3 regions of the Streptomyces sp. RLA012 genome follow, and region 2 is predicted to be linked to each of the others. Evidence: riboswitches for the same ligand, from Rfam matches in the RefSeq annotation. Region 2 holds a riboswitch; each other region holds the start of a gene.
What was found. Region 2 has a riboswitch for cobalamin ahead of RV986_RS51045 (CbtB domain-containing protein). Riboswitches for the same ligand answer to the same signal wherever they lie in the genome.
Positions count from the first base shown of each region.

Region 1: linked by a shared signal. The riboswitch ahead of RV986_RS08260 (5-methyltetrahydropteroyltriglutamate--homocysteine S-methyltransferase) and the one ahead of RV986_RS51045 (CbtB domain-containing protein) in region 2 are both predicted to bind cobalamin.
Region 3: linked by a shared signal. The riboswitch ahead of RV986_RS17630 (ribonucleoside-diphosphate reductase subunit alpha) and the one ahead of RV986_RS51045 (CbtB domain-containing protein) in region 2 are both predicted to bind cobalamin.

Region 1 is NZ_JBWDPA010000002.1:1,742,422-1,749,293, forward strand. It holds gene scpA (methylmalonyl-CoA mutase) at 1-1,926, shown strand, start outside; gene meaB (methylmalonyl Co-A mutase-associated GTPase MeaB) at 1,932-2,918, shown strand; cobalamin riboswitch at 2,964-3,188, shown strand; partial or broken gene RV986_RS08260 (5-methyltetrahydropteroyltriglutamate--homocysteine S-methyltransferase) at 3,413-3,661, shown strand; gene RV986_RS08265 (serine hydrolase domain-containing protein) at 3,806-4,918, opposite strand; gene RV986_RS08270 (nuclear transport factor 2 family protein) at 5,023-6,078, opposite strand; gene RV986_RS08275 (GlxA family transcriptional regulator) at 6,179-6,872, shown strand, end outside.
Region 2 is NZ_JBWDPA010000002.1:11,221,683-11,228,554, forward strand. It holds gene RV986_RS51030 (energy-coupling factor transporter transmembrane component T) at 273-1,469, shown strand; gene RV986_RS51035 (ECF transporter S component) at 1,466-3,280, shown strand; partial or broken gene RV986_RS51040 (aldehyde dehydrogenase family protein) at 3,314-3,504, shown strand; cobalamin riboswitch at 3,649-3,784, shown strand; gene RV986_RS51045 (CbtB domain-containing protein) at 3,820-4,041, shown strand; gene RV986_RS51050 (CbtA family protein) at 4,063-4,821, shown strand; partial or broken gene RV986_RS51055 (cytochrome c oxidase assembly protein) at 5,641-6,620, shown strand.
Region 3 is NZ_JBWDPA010000002.1:3,912,761-3,919,632, reverse strand. It holds gene RV986_RS17635 (ribonucleotide-diphosphate reductase subunit beta) at 1-924, opposite strand, end outside; gene RV986_RS17630 (ribonucleoside-diphosphate reductase subunit alpha) at 924-3,335, opposite strand; cobalamin riboswitch at 3,455-3,593, opposite strand; gene mctP (monocarboxylate uptake permease MctP) at 3,819-5,426, opposite strand; gene RV986_RS17620 (DUF3311 domain-containing protein) at 5,423-5,719, opposite strand; gene RV986_RS17615 (GntR family transcriptional regulator) at 6,070-6,834, opposite strand.

The sequences.
Region 1 (6,872 bases), 9.5 Mb from region 2:
TGGACGATCCGCCAGTACGCGGGCTTCTCCACCGCCGAGGAGTCCAACGCCTTCTACCGGCGCAATCTCGCGGCCGGCCAGAAGGGCCTGTCCGTCGCCTTCGACCTGCCCACCCACCGCGGCTACGACAGCGACCACCCGCGCGTGACCGGTGACGTCGGCATGGCGGGTGTGGCGATCGACTCGATCTACGACATGCGGCAGCTCTTCGACGGCATCCCGCTGGACAGGATGACGGTGTCGATGACGATGAACGGCGCCGTGCTGCCGGTGCTGGCGCTGTACATCGTGGCGGCGGAGGAACAGGGCGTACCGCCCGAGAAGCTGGCCGGGACCATCCAGAACGACATCCTCAAGGAGTTCATGGTCCGCAACACCTACATCTATCCGCCGAAGCCGTCGATGCGGATCATCTCCGACATCTTCGCCTTCACCTCGCAGCGGATGCCGCGCTACAACTCCATCTCCATCTCGGGCTATCACATCCAGGAGGCGGGCGCGACGGCCGACCTGGAGCTGGCGTACACACTCGCGGACGGGGTGGAGTACCTGCGGGCCGGCCTGGGCGCCGGGCTGGACGTGGACGCGTTCGCGCCCCGGCTGTCCTTCTTCTGGGCCATCGGCATGAACTTCTTCATGGAGATCGCCAAGATGCGGGCGGCGCGGCTGCTCTGGGCCAAACTGGTCAAGCAGTTCGACCCGAAGAACACCAAGTCCCTTTCCCTGCGCACCCATTCGCAGACCTCCGGCTGGTCACTGACCGCGCAGGACGTGTTCAACAACGTGACGCGTACGTGTGTGGAGGCGATGGCGGCGACCCAGGGTCACACGCAGTCGCTGCACACCAACGCCCTCGACGAGGCGCTCGCCCTGCCCACCGACTTCTCGGCGCGCATCGCCCGCAACACCCAGCTGCTGATCCAGCAGGAGTCGGGCACCACCCGGGTGATCGACCCGTGGGGCGGCAGCGCGTACGTCGAGAAGCTGACGTACGACCTCGCGCGCCGGGCCTGGCAGCACATCGAGGAGGTCGAGGCGGCGGGCGGTATGGCGCAGGCCATCGACGCCGGTATCCCGAAACTGCGCGTGGAGGAGGCCGCGGCCCGCACCCAGGCCCGGATCGACTCCGGGCGCCAGCCGGTCATCGGCGTCAACAAGTACCGCGTGGAGACCGACGAGCAGATCGACGTCCTCAAGGTCGACAACTCCTCGGTGCGCACCCAGCAGATCGAGAAGCTGCGGCGGCTGCGCGCGGAGCGCGACGAGCAGGCCTGCCAGGACTCGCTGCACGCCCTGACCCGGGCCGCCGAAGGCACCGGCAATCTCCTGGAGTTGGCGGTGAACGCGGCCCGCGCGAAGGCCACCGTCGGCGAGATCTCCGACGCCCTGGAGAAGGTGTACGGGCGGCACGCGAGCCAGATCCGTACGATCTCCGGTGTGTACCGCACCGAAGCAGGTGAGTCCCCGTCCGTCGAGCGCACCCGCACGCTGGTGTCCTCCTTCGAGGAGGCCGAGGGTCGCCGCCCCCGCATCCTGGTCGCCAAGATGGGCCAGGACGGCCACGACCGCGGCCAGAAGGTGATCGCCACCGCCTTCGCCGACCTCGGCTTCGACGTCGACGTCGGCCCGCTGTTCCAGACCCCGGGCGAGGTGGCCCGCCAGGCCGTCGAGGCGGACGTGCACATCGTCGGGGTGTCCTCGCTGGCGGCCGGACACCTCACCCTCGTACCGGCGTTGCGGGAGCAGCTCGCCGAGGAAGGGCGCGAGGACATCATGATCGTGGTCGGCGGGGTGATTCCGCCGCATGACGTGCCCACGCTGCTGGAGATGGGCGCGACGGCCGTCTTCCCGCCCGGAACGGTGATCCCGGACGCGGCGTACGACCTGGTCGAGCGCCTGGCCACCGATCTCGGTCACGTCCTCTGACCCCCATGGCGATCGACCTCGACACCTATGTGAAGGGCGTACTCGACGGGAAGCGGGCGCTGGTGGCGCGTGCCATCACGCTCGTCGAGTCGACGAAGCCCCAGCACCGGGCCATGGCACAGGAGTTGCTGACCGAGCTGCTGCCGCACAGCGGGCGGGCCCGGCGGATCGGGATCAGCGGTGTGCCGGGCGTCGGCAAGTCGACGTTCATCGACGCGTTCGGCACGCTGCTCACCTCGCTCGGGTTCCGGGTCGCGGTGCTCGCCGTCGACCCGTCGTCGAGTCGGACGGGCGGGTCGATCCTGGGTGACAAGACGCGGATGGAGCGCCTGGCCGTCGACCCGGCGGCCTTCGTGCGGCCCTCCCCCACCGCGGGCACGCTCGGCGGGGTGGCCAAGGCGACCCGGGAGTCGATCGTGGTGATGGAGGCGGCCGGTTACGACGTCGTCCTGGTGGAGACGGTCGGCGTCGGCCAGTCCGAGACCGCGGTCGCGAACATGGTCGACTCCTTCCTGCTGCTGACCCTCGCCCGCACCGGAGACCAGTTGCAGGGCATCAAGAAGGGCGTTCTGGAACTCGCCGACGTCATCGCCGTCAACAAGGCGGACGGACCGCACGAGCGCGACGCCCGGGGCGCGGCACGGGAGTTGGCGGGCGCGCTGCGGCTGATGCATCCCGTCGACGCCGCCTGGACCCCGCCGGTGCTCAGTTGCAGCGCCCGTGAGTCGACCGGCCTGGACACGGTCTGGGAGCGTCTCGAACAGCACCGTACGCTCCTCGACTCCACCGACCGGCTCGCCGCCAAGCGCCGCGAGCAGCAGGTGGACTGGACGTGGACGATGGTCCGCGACGAACTCCTCGGCCGGCTGCACGCCGACCCGGCCGTACGCGCCCTCGGGCCCGCCCTCGAACAGCAGGTCAGGGACGGCGAGTTGACGGCCACGCTCGCCGCCGAGCGCATCCTGCGGGCGTTCGGGAGCGACGCGAACTGATCATGCCGGCCGGAAAGTCTTCGCCCCGGCCGGGCTCCACCCCCCAAGCTGGCCCGTGCAGCTGGTTCGCCCCCGTCCGCCAGGCGGGATGCGTCGCAAGAGGGAACCCGGTGGGAATCCGGGACTGCCCCGCAGCGGTGAGCGGGAACGACCGCCGTCATACGCACTGGGCCCGACGAACAGGGTCTGGGAAGCGACGGCCAGTAGGTGTTCCTCCGTCAGGAGGGCGTGCTCGCGAGTCCGAAGACCTGCCAACTGCCCGCGTACGAACGATGCGTGCGCGGACATCCCGGTGACCTCGTGGGCGGGTCGGCGTACATACCTGGCGGGCACGGCCACCGTGCGTCCGCCCGGTCTGGCGTTCCTTCGCGCTCGCGTCCCGTCCCGGGATCCCAGGGACACAGCTCGCGAAGGAGAGTTCCGTGACAGCGAAGTCCGCAGCCGCGGCGGCACGGGCCACCGTGTACGGCCACCCCCGCCAGAGTCAGGGCCGCGAGCTGGCCGAGCACGGCTACCCGCGGGAGGCCGGGCCCGGTGTGTACGACATCCACTCCCCGCGCGTGCCGAGCGCGGACGAGGCAGCCGCCCTGCTGCGCAAGGGACTTGAGGCCATCCCCGCCGAACGGCTCTGGGTCAACCCCGACTGCGGACTGAAGACCCGCGGCTGGCCCGAGACCCGGGCGTCCCTGGAGAACCTGGTCGCGGCCGCCCGAACGGTCCGCGCCGAACTGCCCGCCGACTGATCCGTTCGACGGGCCGATCCGTTCGACGGGCCGGGGACACGCGTGTCCCCGGCCCGTCACGTCCAGGAGGGTGGCGGTGTCGCGGGACCCTGATGCGCGCCCGGTGGGTGGGTCGCCCGGTAGGTGGGTCGCCCGGTGGGTGGGTCAGGCGCGCAGGCCCGTAAGGCCGTCGTAGGCGGCCATGACCATGTCGAGTCCGCGATTGTCGTCCCCGGGTTCGCGCATCTGGTTGGTCACGTACGCCACCACCATGCGGGCGTCGGGCTCGATCATGACCATCGAGCCGCCCCAGCCGCCCCAGCCGTAGGTGCTGCCGAACAGGCCGTACCCCAGGCCCCAGCGCATCTGCATGCCCAGCATGCGGTCCTCGCCGCGGAACTGCTCCTGCCACGCCCGCTCGCAGCCCTCCCGCGACAGCAGCCGCACACCTCGTACCGTTCCCCCGCACGCCATGGCCGACTGCGCGAGCGCGACCGAGCGGGCATGGCCGAACCCGCTCGCCGCGGGGATCTGCGCGCGGCGCCAGGCCACGCTGTTGCCGTCACGAACCCGTATCGCAGTCCCGTCGGCGGGTGCTGCGGTGCTGCCGGGGGCGCTCGAAAGGTAGTCCTCGTCCCGTGACGGCGGCGGGACCGAGAGCGCGACCCGGTGGTCGTGCTCCGCGGACAGCCCGATGTGGAAGTCCGCGCCCAGCGGCCCGGCCACCTCGGCGGCGAAGAACTCACCCACGCTGCCGCCGGTGATCCGGCGCACGACCTCGCCCACCAGGAATCCCTGGGTGAGCGAGTGGTATCCGGCCGCGGTGCCCGGCTCCCACCGCGGAGCCTGCAGCGCGAGCCGCCCGGTGGCGGACGGCCAGTCGCAGACTTCCTCGACCGTCAAGGCCTCGTCCCAGTCGGGCAGGCCCGCGGTGTGCGCGAGCAGATGCCGCACCAGCACCCCGCCCTTGCCCGCCGCGGCGAACTCCGGCCAGTACCGCGCGACCGGCGCGGACAGGTCGAGCTCACCGCGGTCCGCCAGGACGAGGGCGCACAGCGCCGTCATCGTCTTGGTGACCGACCACACGCCGGTGATCGTGTCGCGCTGCCAGGGGATCGTACGGTCCGCGTCAGCCCATCCGCCCCAGACGTCCACCACCGGCTCGCCGTCCACGAAGACCGCCACCGAGGCGCCCGCGTCCCCGGCGTCCAGCAATGCGGCCAGCGCGCCGGGCACCGCGGAGAACAGTTCGTCGTACGAGCCCTGAATCTCGACCATGCGTGGAACCTAGCCCGCGCCGCACCATCGCGGTCAACCGAATTTCCGGCGGGCCGCCGCGTCCGGCCCCCCTGCCGGGGACCGGAATCAGCCATCGTCTCGTCCTACGCGCCGAAGAACGGATCGTCCACCACGTAGAGCCAGCGGCCGTCGAGCTGGCGGCGCACCACTTCGGTGGTGTCGGTCGTCACCGGCTCGGGGGCGAGGCCGGTCACCGTGGCGGTCGAGGACAGCACGGCGATGTCTCCCACCCGGTGGATCTTCCTGAGCTGAAGAGCGACATGCGCCTCGTTGTCGACGTACGGGCGCAGTGCCTCCCTGATGGCGGCGGTGCCGGTGACCGCGGTGCCGCTCGGATCGGGGACGAAGACGCCCCGGGGCTCGTACAGGGAGACCAGGCCGTCCAGGTCACCGGCCTCCAGACACCGTTCGAAGAGCCCGGCGAGCTCGTGGGGTTCCCTGGCGACGGCGGCGTCCGAACGGACGGCCGCCGGCCGGTCGCCCCAGCCCGAGGCGTCGATCACGTCGTGCCAGTCCGGCAGCGTTCCGTACGGCAGATGGCGGCGGAGCACCTGGCCGGGGAAGCCACCCACGGGGCCGGCCTTGGCGGGGTTGGCCAGGGCCTGCCGCACGATGATGTCGGTCAGCGCGTAGCCGAGGTCCTCCCGCGGAAAAGCGGTGTGGACCCGCTCGGCGAATCCCGCTCGGAGCTCTTCCTTGCCGCGGCCAAAGATGTCGAGGCCGATTCCCGCCTGTGCGAGGGCGACCTCCGGGCCCTTTCGTGCGGCGATCCCGTCCGAGGTGTGCAACGCGACGGCGTCCCACACCACGGCGACGGTGTCCTCGCCGGCTCCGCGGTCCCTCAGGAACCGGGCGGCGAGGTCGGCGCCGTCGACCTCGAAACGCTGGTCCCCGTTGCCCTGCTCGGACAGTCCCAGGTCGTGCAGCACGCAGCTCAGGAACACCAGCTCGTCGTCGTAGTCGGTGCCGGGCCCGAGCCCCCGGCGGTCGGCGAGTTCCGCGGCGAAGAGGTAGCTGCGCAGGCTGTGGCGGTAGACGACGCCGGGCTCGGTCTCCTCGGCGAACCGCAGGGCGCCGACGGTCAGCTCGGTCAGCGGAAGTTCGAAATCGTCATAAGGGGCGGGCAGCGCGAGGTCCATGGCGAGTGCTCCTGACTCGGACCGGGATGTCTCACCATCCTGTGACCGGCGCAGCCTCGCGACCAGGGGCCAGAATGCCAGCATCCGCTAAGTTCTAGCCATGCATGTTGTCGCGATCCTGGCACTCGACGGCGTCCTGCCCTTCGAGCTGTCGGTGCCCGGCCAGGTCTTCGGCACCGCCAACCTCGCCATGTCCACCCCGTACTACGAGGTACGCGTCTGCGCCGAGCGCCGTAGCGTCACCACGTCCGCCGAACACGGGGCCTTTCTCCTCGACGCCCCCTGGGGCCTGGACGGCCTCGCCGAGGCCGACACCGTTGTCGTCCCCGGCCACACCGGTTTTCTGGAACCGCCCCCGAGCGCCGTGCTGCGGGCCCTGTCCGAGGCGGCCCTGCGCGGCGCCCGCCTGGCTTCCGTGTGCATCGGTGCCTTCACCCTCGCCGCCACCGGTCTGCTCGACGGACTCCGGGTCACCACACACTGGCAGTACGCCGACGAACTCGCCCGCCGCCACCCTCGCGTCGACGTCGACCCGGCCGTCCTGTTCATCGACAACGGCAGTCTGATCACCTCGGCGGGCATCGCCGCCGGGCTCGACATGTGCCTGCACCTCGTACGCCGCGACCTCGGCGCCGACCTGGCCGCCGCAACCGCCCGCCGCACCGTGATGCCGCTGCAACGCGACGGCGGACAGGCCCAGTTCATCGAGCACGCCGGCCCCGCCGCGTACGACACCTCCCTCCAACCGACCCTGCACTGGATGGAAGGCAACCTGCACCGCCCCCTGCCACTGG
Region 2 (6,872 bases):
CCAGGGGAAGCCGGTCGAACCTCCGGCGCTGACCCGCAACCGTGGACCCGGCATCGCGCCGGGTGAGCCGGAATGCCTGGAGCGTGTTCCACAGCGACAAACGCCGTCGAGGACTACGGCGTGGTTCGATCAGCCGTCTCCCGTGGGACGCCCACGCGATGACGGCCCCTCAGCCACTCCGGCTCGGTCCTACCGGCGGTCACCGGCGTCTCGCTGGTGGTACTGATCGGCGGGGCGGCGGTGTTCGCCGCGCGCCGGCGCCGCCGTACCGAGTGACCGCCGTGGCCCGCGCCGACGTCGAGGCGGCCACCCCCGTGTCCGGTCGCGCTCCGGACCCGGGCGGCCGCCGCCTGCCGCGCACCCTGCACCCGGTGGCCTGGTGGATCTGGGCGCTCGCCCTGGCCACCGCCGTCAGCCGCACCGACAACCCGCTGCTGCTGTTCCTCGTCCTGGCCGTCCTCGGCTACGTCGTCACGGCCCGCCGTACCGAGGCGCCCTGGGCCAGGGGCTTCAAGTACTACCTGTACCTGGCCCTCACGGTCGTCGCGATCCGGGTCGTCTTCCGGGCCGTGTTCGCCACCGGCATCACCCCCCGCGACCACTTCCTGTTCTCCCTTCCGCACCTGCCCACCCCGGACTGGTACGCGGGCATCCAGATCGGTGGCCCGGTCTCCCTGGAAGCCGTCCTCTCCGCCGCCACCGACGGGCTGCGCCTCGCCTGCATGCTGTGCTGCATCGGCGCCGCGAACACCCTGGCCAACCCCAAGCGCGCGCTGCGCGGCCTGCCCGGCGCCCTGTACGAACTCGGAGTCGCCGTCACCGTCGCCATCAGCGTGGCACCCCAGCTCGTGCAGAGCGTCCAACGCGTCGCCCGCGCCCGCAGGTTGAGGGCCGGACGCACCAAAGGGCTGAAGGCGTTGCGCGGCACAGCGGTCCCCGTCCTGGAGGACGCGCTCGAACGCTCGCTGCGGCTGGCCGCCGCCATGGACTCCCGCGGCTACGGCAGGGCCGGCTCCGCCACCCGCCGCTCCCGCCGCCTCACCGGGGCGCTGATGCTGCTCGGCATGTGCGGACTGTCCGCCGGCGCTTACGGACTGCTCGACGCGACCGCACCGCGGTTTCTGGGACTGCCGGCCATGGTGTCGGGCGCCCTGCTGTGCCTGGCGGGACTGCGCCTGGGCGGGCGCCGGGTCATCCGTACGACGTACCGGCCCAACCCGTGGCGCCTGCCGGAGTGGGCCGTCGCCGGCAGCGGGATCCTCTCCGCCGTGCTGCTGTTCAGCAACCTCGGCTACCACGCCGCCGATCTCAACCCTTCGATCCATCCCCGGAGTTGGCCGACACTGCCCTTGGTCCCCATCGCAGCGATCCTGCTCGCCGGAACCGCCGGATTCCTGGCCCCGCCCCCGAACCCTCCGCACCCTCCCGCCGTTCCCGCACGGCGCACCGAGAAGGCCGACGCCTCATGATCACCTTCGACCAGGTCACCGTCCACTACGACGACACGGCCGAACCCGCCCTGCGCGAGGTCGACCTGACGGTGGAGGAGGGCGAACTGTGCCTCGTGGTCGGTCACACGGGCGTCGGCAAATCCACGCTCCTCGGCGCCGTCAACGGGCTCGTACCCCACTTCACCGGCGGCACCCTCTACGGCCGTGTCACCGTGGACGGCCGCGACACCGCCCACCATCCGCCGCGCGAACTCGCCGACGTCGTCGGGGTGGTGGGCCAGGATCCGCTGGACGGTTTCGTCACCGACACCGTGGAGGAGGAACTCGCCTACGCCATGGAGCAGTTGGCCATCCCGCCCGCCACCATGCGCAAGCGGGTCGAGGAGACCATCGACCTCCTCGGCCTCGCCGACCTGCGCCACCGGGCCCTGTACGAACTCTCCGGCGGCCAGCAGCAGCGCGTGGCCATCGGCTCCGTCCTCACCGCACACCCCCGTGTCCTCGTCCTGGACGAACCCACCTCGGCCCTCGACCCCACCGCCGCCGAGGAGGTCCTCGCCGCCGTCACCCGGCTCGTCCACGACCTCGGCGTCACCGTCCTCATGGCCGAGCACCGGCTCGAACGGGTCGTCCAGTACGCCGACCGGGTCGTCCATCTTCCCGGTGACGGCCGGGTGTTGAGCGGGCCGCCCGCCGAGATCCCGCGTCGTCGGCACGCTCGCGACTCAGGGCCGGACCGTGGTCGTCTCCACCCACGACGTCGAGTTCGCCGCGCGCGCCGCGGACCGGGTCGTCGTCATGGCCGAAGGGGACATCGTCGCCAACGGACCGACGTCCGAAGTGATCGTCGCCTCACCGGTGTTCGCTCCCCAGACCGCGAAGATCCTGGCGCCGCTGCCCTTTCTCACGGTCGACCAGGTGGCTGCCGCACTCGCCGGAGACCACGACGGCGAGGCGCACTCATGACGTCCACCGCCGCCACCGCCGCCACGGCCATCCGGCTCACCCCGAGGGCCGGGATCATCATCGCCCTGGCCGCCTTCGTCGGACTGGTCGCGTTCTTCTGGCCCTTCGTCGTAGCACCGGGGAAGTTCGGCTCCAATTACGCGCCTCCGCTGATCTTCGGCGTGCTGCTCGTCCTGGTCCTGTGTGTGGTGCTCTCCGAGATCGCCGAGGGCGGCATCGACTCCAAGGCGCTCGCGATGCTCGGCGTCCTGTCCGCCGTCAACGCGGCACTGCGTCCCCTGGGTGCGGGAACCGCGGGCATCGAGACGGTCTTCTTCGTCCTCGTCCTGGCCGGGCGCGTCTACGGCCCCGGCTTCGGCTTCACACTCGGCTGCACCTCACTGTTCGCCTCCGCGCTCATCACCGGCGGCGTCGGCCCGTGGATGCCGTACCAGATGTTCGGCTGTGCCTTCGTCGGCATGCTCGCCGGGTTCCTCCCCCGGGCGAGAGGCCGGCGCGAAGTGCTCCTCCTGGCCGCCTACGGATCGGTGTCCGGCTACCTCTTCGGATTCCTCCTCAACCTCTCCTTCTGGCCGTTCTCCCTCGACCCGAACAGCTCCATCGCCTATCTGCCCGGCCTGCCGTTCACCGAGCAGTGGCACCGCTACGTCGCCTTCGACCTCGCCACCTCCCTGGGCTGGGACACCGGCCGCGCGGTCAGCAACTTCGTGTGCGTCCTGCTGGCCGGCCCGGCGGTACTGACCACCTTCCGCCGCGCCGCCCGCCGTGCGCGTTTCCGGGCCCCGGTCCGCTTCGCCTCCCCGCGGGCGGCATCCGCGGTGCGGGAAAGCCGGTGTGAATCCGGCACGGTCCCGCCACTGTGACCGGGGAGTACGTCGCCGAGCACGACGCCACCGATGACAGCCGGCATCACTTCGTTCAACTTCCCCGCGGTGATCCCCCCGTGGAAGGCTGCTCCTGCCCTCACCTGCGGCAACGGCTTTCTCCGCAAGCCCTCCGAGCGGGATCCGCCCGGGTCGGCGCGCTCGGCTTCGTCGGCTCCACCGCGATCGCCGCGCACGTCTACGCGACGGCCGACCAGAAAGGAGGGCATGGCCGCCTTCGTCGAGAAGCGTCCGTCCCACTGCACCCACCGCTGACCCGCAGATCACACCGGCCGCGCCCCCGTCCGCGAGATGAAGATCACGGCAGGGGGCGCGGTCTTGGCCATGAACCCGACACGCGGTACGGTCTGTGCGATATCGACGACGGTATGGCGGAAGCCGGTGGAAATCCGGCACGGTCGCGCCACTGTGAACGAGACGCACCGCCTGTGACGGGCGGAGCGCCTCGCAAGTCAGACCCGCAGCTGTCGTCCTGTGCACCACCGAGATGGGACGCGAACTCCCGAGGAGGTCCTGCCATGGCGCAGACCGTCGCCCAGCCGACAGCCACCACCCCCGCTCTCCCCGTCAAGCTGCCGATCGGCGCGATCGTCCCCTGGGCGGTCTTCTTCGGCATCCTGATGCTCGTCCTGCTGTACTTCGTCGGCGCCGAGCAGGGCGCCACCTCCGTCGTCTCCGGCGAGGACGTTCACGAGTGGGTGCACGACGCCCGCCACCTCCTCGGCTTCCCCTGCCACTGACACGAGGGACGCCGCACACCCATGAACTCCGCAACCGTAAGAAACCTCCTCGTTCGGGGCATGCTCGCCGGCCTCGCCGCCGGCGTGCTCGCCCTCTGTGTCGCCTACTTCCTGGGTGAGCCCAGCGTCGACGACGCCATCGGCTTCGAAGAGGCCCACGCACCGGCGCACGGCCACGAGGTCGAAATCGTCAGTCGTAGCCTCCAGTCCACCGGCGGCCTCGCCACCGGCGTCCTGATCTACGGGGTGTCCTTCGGCGGTATCGCCGCCCTGGCCTACTGCTTCGCGCTCGGCCGCGTCGGACGCTTCACCCCCCGTGCCACGGCACTGCTGCTCTCGGGTACGGCTCTGCTCGCCGTGTACGTCGTGCCGTTCCTCAAGTACCCGGCCAACCCGCCGTCCGTCGGCGACCCCGACACCATCGGCAAACGTACGACCCTGTACTTCCTGATGATGCTGCTCAGCGTGCTCCTCGCGGTCGGTGCCGTGATCCTGGGCAAGCGACTCGCACCCAGGTGGGGCACGTGGTACGCGACGGTCGCGGCGATCGCCTTCTTCGTCGTCGTGATCGGTCTCGCGTACGCGTTCCTGCCGGTCATCAACGAGGTCCCGAAGGACTTCCCGGCCACGTTGCTGTGGCGGTTCCGTACCTCGGCCCTCGCCATCCAGGTCACGCTCTGGACCGGATTCGGCCTGGTCTTCGGCGAGTTGGCACAGCGCCTGCTGGCTCCGCGACCGGCAGCGGTCGCGCCCGCGCGGGCGACTCCCGTACCGCACTGAGAACAGCACGGGCGATCACGCGCAGAGGGCCCACCGGACCATCCGGGGGCCCTCTCACGTTCTCCCGACACCGATGACCTCCGAACGACTTGACGACTCACATGACTCCCCGATGACGCACGCACGGTGACGGCGGCAACGACAATTGCGGCGGCGTCGTCGACGACGGCAGCGAGGGGCAGGGGCGGAGGATCCGAGCGGCCGGACAACCACGACCGCGGCACATCACCCTCGGCGGACGCGAGGCGGTGGCGCTGACCCCGGAGGAGTACGAGCGGCTGATCGTCAGCAGACGGCAGATCGGCGGCCAGAGCGCCCGGGTGAGGGCGTTGGCGCAGCGCGTGAAGCAGACCGAGGAACTGTTACGCGACCTTGAGACACTGGTCGGCCGGTCGACGGAGACCTGCCCCGGCCCGCACGTGCCGCCGGGCGGCACGGCCCCATGTCGTCAGGCGTCCGACGGGTCGGGCGCGCCGGGCCAGGACGGGGCGCGGGGCCGTTCGGCCATGGGAGGCACCGACTCGGACTGCCTGCGCTGCGCGCTCGCCGCACTCCTTGAGCGCCATCGGGGTGGGCCCGGCGGACGTGGACCGAGTGACCGCCGCTCTTCCTCGTCACCGCGCCGCTGGCCGCTGTGCCCCCGGCCCAGCCATACGGTGACTCCGGTGAGGGTGGGACCGGCCCGGGGGAGTACGCGGCGTAGGGTCTCGGCAGGTCTGGTTCCTCTTTCCGGCCCTTCGTGGAGATCCGGCCGGGCTCGGCTCATGGACCGGTAGGAGGACGGGCCGGGTGTCCGCCGTGTTGATGGAGGAGGTCGTGATGGGGAGTCTGCCTGAGCTCACCACGGGACGGCTGCTCTCTTCATGGCACCTGGATGTGCCCGCGCTCCTGCTGGTCGTCCTGCTCGGCGCGCTGTACGCCTGGGGGCAGCGCGGTTGGCACGGCGGGGCGAGCGGTGGCCCGTGTCCCGCGTGGCGGCCTTCGCACTGCTCGGCCTCGGCACACTCGTTGTGGCCACAATGTCCGCGCTGGCCGTGTACGACCGTGCGCTGTTCTGGCCGGCCGCCGTCCAGAACATCCTCCTCGATCTGATCGCCCCGCTCGGGCTGGCGCTGGGCGATCCGCTCCGACTGGCACTCCGGGCCCTGCCCGAGCCGGCCGCCGACCGCGTACGGCGGGTGATGACCGGACGTCTGATGCGCCTGCTCACCTTCCCCCTGGTCAGCACGGCCCTGGTCCTCGCGACCGAACTGACGGTGTCCTTCACGCCCTACTTCGAGACCGCCCTGCGTGACGGCCGGCTGCACGAGCTGATGTATCTGCACCTACTGCTCGCCGGAAGCCTGTTCGTGGTGCCGGTGCTCACCCGCGAGGAGGCACTGCCGAAGTGGTGCACCCATCCGGTCCGGGCGGCGCTGGTGTTCCTCGACGGGGTCATCGACGCCGTGCCGGGCATCGTGGTGATGACCCACGGCACGCTGATCGCCGGGGCCTGGTATCTGCACCATGCCCCGTCCTGGGCGCCGGACGTGCACTATGACCAGCAGTTGGGCGGCGGCGCCATGATCGGCATTGCCGAACTGGTGGCGCTGCCCCTCCTGCTCACCATCCTTGTGCAGTGGGCGCGCACCGAACGTGCCGAGACCGTCGCCCTTGACCGCCGCCTGGACACGGAGTTGGTCCCGGTGGCCCCCATGGCGCGGGAGTCCGCGCAGGGGCCGGACCTCGTCCGTCCGTGGTGGGAGACCGAGAACAGCGAAGTCGCGCAGCGCATCCGGCAGCAGCGGCCGGGACGCTGACACACGCCGGGCGGCAATCTGTCTGTCCAGGCGGCCCTGGAGGCGGCGACGGCCGTCCACCGGAAGCGGCCGACGGGCACGGCACCGACGTACGGCGGCGCATCCCGGATCCCTACGACACCGAGGACAACCGAGCCCGGCGCCGCCGCTGTCGGGGACTCGCCGAACAACTCGGCACCCGGCCCGAGACCGTAGCCCTGGCTTGGAGGAGCGCCAGGAGGATGGGCTCCGTGTGAGCGCGGGCGACAGCCG
Region 3 (6,872 bases), 7.3 Mb from region 2:
GCCCTGCAACTCCATGAAGGAGAAGGGGTTTTCGGAGCCGTAGATCGGTGCCAGGCCGAGGCGTACCAGGCGCTGGTCGGCGACGCACTCGAGGTACTGGCGCATCGAATCGGTGTTCATGCCGGGCAAGCCCTCGCCGCAGAGGTCGCGACTGAACTGGAGTTCCGCTGCGACCGCTTCCTTGATCATGTCGGTGATCTGTCGGCCGAGTTCCTCGTCGAAGAGGTCGGGCTCTTCCTTCCGCGCAGTGTCGACGAACGCGAACGCCGCGTCCATGTGGCAGCTTTCATCACGGAAAACCCAGTTCGTCCCCGTTGCCAGACCGTGCAGCAACCCCCGGCTGCGGAACCAGTAGACGTACGCGAAGGCGCCGTAGAAGAACAGGCCCTCGATGCACGCGGCGAAGCAGATGAGGTTGAGCAGGAAGCGGCGGCGGTCGGCCTGTGTCTCCAGGCGGTCCAGCTTCTCCACCGAGTCCATCCACTTGAAGCAGAATTCGGCCTTCTCGCGGATGGAGGGGATGTTCTCGACGGCGGCGAACGCGGCGGCGCGGTCCTCCGGGTCGGGAAGGTAGGTGTCCAGCAGGGTCAGATAGAACTGGACGTGGACCGCTTCCTCGAAGAGCTGCCGGGAGAGATAAAGGCGCGCCTCGGGGGAGTTGATGTGCTTGTAGAGCGTCAGCACCAGGTTGTTCGCCACGATCGAGTCGCCCGTCGCGAAGAACGCGACCAGCCGTCCGATCATGTGCTGCTCGCCCGGCGAGAGCTTGGCGAGGTCGGTGACGTCCGAGTGGAGGTCGACCTCCTCCACGGTCCAGGTGTTCTTGATGGCGTCCCGGTAGCGCTCGTAGAAGTCGGGGTAGCGCATGGGGCGGAGGGTGAGTTCGAAGCCCGGGTCGAGCAGGTTCTTTTCGGTGGAGCTCATTACTGACAGGCCTCGCAGGACTCGGGGTTCTCAAGGGAGCAGGCGATGGCGTCCTCGTCGGGGATCGCCTGCAGAGGGATGATCTTCTCGGGCTGAGCCTGCGCCTGGGCGGCGCGGGCGATACGGGTCGCCGGGCGGGAGCGCAGGTAGTACGTCGTCTTCAGGCCCGACTTCCAGGCGTACGCGTACATCGAGGAGAGCTTGCCGATGGTCGGCGTCTCCAGGAAGAGGTTCAGGGACTGGGCCTGGTCCAGGTACGGGGTGCGGGCGGCGGCCATGTCGATGAGGCCGCGCTGCGGGATCTCCCAGGCGGTGCGGTACAGGGCTCGTACGTCGGCCGGGATCCAGGCGAAGTCCTGCACCGAGCCGTTCGCGTCGCGCAGCGCCTCGCGGGTGCGGGCGTCCCAGACACCCAGCTCCTTCAGGTCCTTCACCAGGTAGGAGTTGACCTGGAGGAACTCACCGGACAGCGTCTCGCGCTTGAAGAGGTTCGAGACCTGGGGCTCGATGCACTCGTACACGCCCGCGATGGACGCGATGGTGGCGGTGGGGGCGATGGCGAGGAGCAGCGAGTTGCGCATGCCGACGGCGGCGATACGTTCCCGCAGGGCCGTCCAGCGCTCCGGCCAGGTCAGCTCCACGTCGTAGTGGTCGGGGTGCAGGACGCCACGGGCCGTACGGGTCTTCTCCCAGGCCGGGAGCGGGCCGCCGCGCTCCGCGAGGTCGGCCGAGGCCTCGTACGCGGCGAGCATGATCCGCTCGGCGATGCGCGTGGAGAGGGCCTTCGCCTCGGGCGAGTCGAAGGGCAGGCGCAGCTTGAAGAAGACGTCCTGGAGGCCCATCGCGCCGAGGCCGACGGGCCGCCACTTCGCGTTCGACCGGCCGGCCTGCTCGGTCGGGTAGAAGTTGATGTCGACCACGCGGTCGAGGAAGGTGACGGCCGTGCGGACCGTCTCGTCCAGCCGCTCCCAGTCGATGTCCCCGGCCGTCGTGTCGACGAACGCGCCGAGGTTCACCGAGCCCAGGTTGCACACCGCGGTCTCGCCGTCGTCCGTGACCTCCAGGATCTCGGTGCACAGGTTCGAGGAGTGGACGGTGTGGCCCGGCTCCGCGGTCTGGTTGGCGGTGCGGTTGGCGGCGTCCTTGAAGGTCATCCAGCCGTTGCCGGTCTGCGCGAGGGTGCGCATCATGCGGCCGTAGAGGTCACGGGCCGGGATGGTCTTCTTGGCGAGCCCCTCGGCCTCCGCCCTGCGGTACGCCGCGTCGAACTCCTCGCCCCACAGGTCGACCAGTTCGGGCACGTCGGAGGGCGAGAAGAGGGACCACTGCCCGTCGGTGTCGACCCGGCGCATGAACTCGTCCGGGATCCAGTGCGCGAGGTTCAGGTTGTGGGTGCGGCGGGCGTCCTCACCGGTGTTGTCGCGCAGCTCCAGGAACTCCTCGATGTCGGAGTGCCAGGTCTCCAGGTAGACCGCGGCCGCGCCCTTGCGCCGGCCGCCCTGGTTCACGGCGGCGACCGAGGCGTCCAGCGTCTTCAGGAACGGGACGATGCCGTTGGAGTGCCCGTTCGTGCCGCGGATGAGGGAGCCGCGGGAACGGATCCGGCTGTACGACAGACCGATGCCGCCCGCGTGCTTCGACAGGCGCGCCACCTGGTGGTAGCGGTCGTAGAGGGAGTCCAGCTCGTCCAGCGGGGAGTCGAGGAGGTAGCAGGACGACATCTGCGGGTGCCGGGTGCCGGAGTTGAAGAGCGTGGGGGAGGAGGGGAGGTAGTCGAGGCGGCTCATGAGCCCGTAGAGCGCCGCGACCTCGTCCAGGGCCCGGTGCGTGTCGTCCTCGGCCAGGCCCGCGGCCACGCGGAGCATGAAGTGCTGGGGCGTCTCGATGACCTTGCGGGTGATCGGGTGCCGCAGCAGATAGCGGCTGTGCAGGGTGCGCAGGCCGAAGTAGCCGAAGCGGTCGTCGCCGTCGGTGTCGATCAGCGCGTCCAGACGGGCCGTGTGCAGCCCTGCGAACTCCGCCGTGCGGTCGGCGATCAGGCCCTCGCGGTGGCCCGTGGCGATGGACTCGGAGAAGGTCGTGACGCCCTGGGAGGCGGCCTCCGCCGCGATGCTGATCGTCAGCAGCCTGGCGGCCAGCCGGGAGTAGACGGGGTCGTCGGAGATGAGGCCGGCGGCCGCCTCGGTGGCCAGCTCGCGCAGCTCCGTGTCGTCCGCGCGGGCGGACCGGCCGCGCAGCGCGGCGGCGGCGACCCGGCCGGGGTCGGCGTCGGGGAGGTCGGCGGTGAGGTCGGTCAGGGTACGCAGCAGCGTGGTACCGGGACCGTCCGTCTCCACCGGGACCTGCCTCCGCTGCTGCTCCTGCGGTGCAAAAGCGGTAGCTGAAGCCGGGTCGGCTGGCGCGATGGTCACTTGGGGCTCTCCCTCGCTCGGCACGGGGCCTGGCGGGGCGGGGGCAGCTCACGAGCGCACACGGCGTCGCGTCCACCGGCCCATTCCGCGAGGCCCGGACGTCCTGCGCCCGGGCCGGACGGCCGGGCGCACTGTCGGCAGGTCCTCGGACTGACGCGAATACGTGCCCGCGCATGCGCGAACACGTATAAGTACACCGTTGCGGGACAGTTCCGGATTCGCACCGGATTCCCCTGCGGCGACAGCGAGCATGAGCATACATCTTGTGTCGGGCTGCGGTGGCACCCCCAGATGTTGTGTCGCGTCGGTTTCAGAGCGTCAACTTCTAGGTGAGGAGAGTGATTGGGCGAGGAGAGCGATTGGGCGAGGAGAGCGATTGGGTGCGGAAAGGGATTGGGTGAAGAGAGCGACGCGGCCGAGGCACGGGACGCGCAGGGGGCGGCGGGGGTGGTGAACCCCCGCCGCCCCTGTGGTTCCGCGTGGTCAGTGGGTCGGGGCCGTGGCGGGTGGGAGCTCCACCTCGACCCCGGGTTCGCCCGAGTCCGCCGTGTAGTCCTCCGGAGACGTCTCGTCGATGCCGTCGACGACCTTGAAGGCGCGCAGGGCGAAGGTGAGGACGACGGTCACCACGGCGTTCAGGACGAATGCCGTCAGACCGATGTAACCGATCTCCCCGATGCCGGGGATCTCCTTCGAGCTGCCGCCGAAGTGCTTCTGGGTCGGCGAGGCGACCCCGTACGCGGCGAGCGTGCCGTACAGCATGCCGACCGCCCAGCCCGCGAGCAGCGCCCAACGGTGGAACCAGCGGGTGAACAGGCCGCCGACCAGCGCCGGGAAGGTCTGCAGGATCCAGATGCCGCCGAGCAGCTGGAAGTTGATCGCGACCGTCTTGTCCATCGTCAGGACGAAGACCAGCGCGCCCACCTTCACCAGCAGCGACACCAGCTTGGAGACCCTGGTCTCCTGCTGCGGGGTCGCGTCCGGTTTGATGAAGTCCTTGTAGATGTTGCGGGTGAAGAGGTTCGCGGCCGCGATGGACATGATCGCCGCGGGCACGAGCGCGCCGATGCCGATCGCCGCGAAGGCCACCCCCGCGAACCAGTCCGGGAACATGTTCTCGAAGAGCTGCGGGATGGCGAGCTGGCCGTTGGTGACCTTCACCCCGGCGGCGATCGCCATGAAGCCGAGCAGCGCCAGCAGGCCCAGCATCAGGGAGTACAGGGGGAGGATCGTGGTGTTGCGGCGGATCACCTCACGGCTGCGGCTGGACAGCGTCGCCGTGATCGAGTGCGGGTACATGAACAGCGCGAGCGCGGAGCCCAGGGCGAGAGTGGCGTACGTCCACTGGCCCGCTTCGGCGGGGACGAGCCCGCCCGCGCCCGCCGCCGTGTACTTGTCGCCGGCCGCCTTGAAGATCTCGTCGAAGCCGCCCAGCTTGATCGGGATGTAGATGATGGCCACCGCGATCACGATGTAGATCAGGGTGTCCTTCACGAATGCGATCATGGCGGGGGCCCGCAGCCCCGAGGAGTAGGTGTACGCGGCCAGTACGCCGAACGCGATGAGCAGCGGGAGGTCCTTGACGAACCAGTTCGTGTCGTCGCCGCCGCCCACGCCCATCACGTCGAGGACGGCTTGGATGCCGACCAGCTGGAGCGCGATGTACGGCATGGTGGCGAGGATGCCGGTCACGGCCACGGCGAGGGACAGACCCTTGGAGCCGAAGCGGCCGCGTACGAAGTCCGAGGTCGTCACATATCCGTGCTTGTGGGAGACCGACCACAGGCGGGGGAGGAAGGTGAAGATCAGCGGGTAGACGATGATCGTGTACGGAACGGCGAAGAAGCCGGCCGCACCCGCCGCGTAGATCGCCGCCGGTACGGCGACGAAGGTGTACGCCGTGTAGAGGTCGCCGCCGAGCAGGAACCAGGTGATCCAGGTGCCGAACGACCGCCCGCCCAGGCCCCACTCGTCGAGGCTGTGCTCGTCGTCGGCCCGGCGCCAGCGCGCGGCCAGGAAGCCCATGACCGTGACGGCCAGGAAGAAGAAGATGAAGACGCCGAGTGCGACGCCGTTCACACCGTCGTTCATGCTCCGGCACCCCCCTCGGCGGAAGCGCGGTCGGACCGGGAGCGCTGGGCCCGCTGGTCGATCTGCCACAGCTTGTACGCGGTCATCGTGAGCACCGTGGATATGAGCACCCACAGCATCTGGTACCAGTAGAAGAACGGGATGCCGATGAAGGCGGGGTCCGGTTTGGCGTAGGAGCCGACCCACAGCATCGCGACGAAGGGTGCCAGCAGGCACACGGCGATCACTGCGCGGAGCGGTGTCACCAGCGGCGCTTTCGCCGCCGGCGGTTTCGGTTCAGGCGCGTCTGACATACGGCGGCTCCGTCTCCTGGCTGGTCACCTGTGCAATGCGCAGGCAATCTAGGCGACGGTGTCAGGCAAACGGAACCCCTCGTCCGCATCTCGATCCGGGACGGGGCGCGCGGACGTACCCGGCGCGCCGACGCAAGTGGCCGATTCCCACCGGTACTTGTGGCCTGCGGCTCCCGCGGGCGCCGGGCTCGCGGGAGCCGCAGGCGCCTCGGGCTCGCTGCTTGCGCGGGTGTTTGCAGGTGCCTACAGGTGCCCTGGGCCGGCAGCTCCCGCAGAGGTTCGTGGCGCGCTGCTCCTGCGGGCGCTCGTGGCCTGTTACGGCTGCGGGCGCCCGTGGCCTCTTGCTCCTGTTACTCCTGCGGGCGCTTGAGCCGGGCCACGAACTTGTACCGGTCGCCCCGGTACACCGACCGCACCCACTCCACCGGTTCGCCCTGCCGGTCCAGCGAGTGCCGGGAGAGCATCAGCATCGGCAGGCCGACGTCGGTGCCGAGCAGGCCGGCCTCGCGCGGGGTGGCCAGCGAGGTCTCGATGGTCTCCTCGGCCTCCGCGAGATGGATGTCGTACACCTCGGCGAGCGCGGTGTAGAGCGAGGTGTACTTCACGAGACTGCGGCGCAGCGCCGGGAAGCGCTTCGCGGACAGATGGGTCGTCTCGATCGCCATCGGCTCGCCGCTCGCGAGGCGCAGGCGTTCGATGCGCAGCACCCGGCCGCCGGCCGAGATGTCGAGCAGCTCGGCGAGGGTGTCGTCGGCGGTGATGTAGCCGATGTCCAGGAGCTGCGAGGTGGGCTCCAGACCCTGGGCGCGCATGTCCTCGGTGTACGAGGTGAGTTGGAGCGCCTGGGAGACCTTGGGCTTGGCGACGAAGGTGCCCTTGCCCTGGATGCGTTCGAGGCGGCCCTCGACGACCAGTTCCTGGAGGGCCTGGCGCACGGTCGTGCGCGAGGTGTCGAACTCGGCGGCGAGCGTGCGCTCGGGCGGTACCGGTGTACCGGGCGGCAGTGTCTCCGTCATGTCGAGCAGATGCTTCTTGAGGCGGTAGTACTTGGGCACGCGCGCGGTACGGATGGGGGCCCCACCCTCGTTCTCCGCACTGCTGACGTCGGTGCTCATGCTCTGCCTTCCCGGCTCCGGGTGCCGAAGCGACCGAC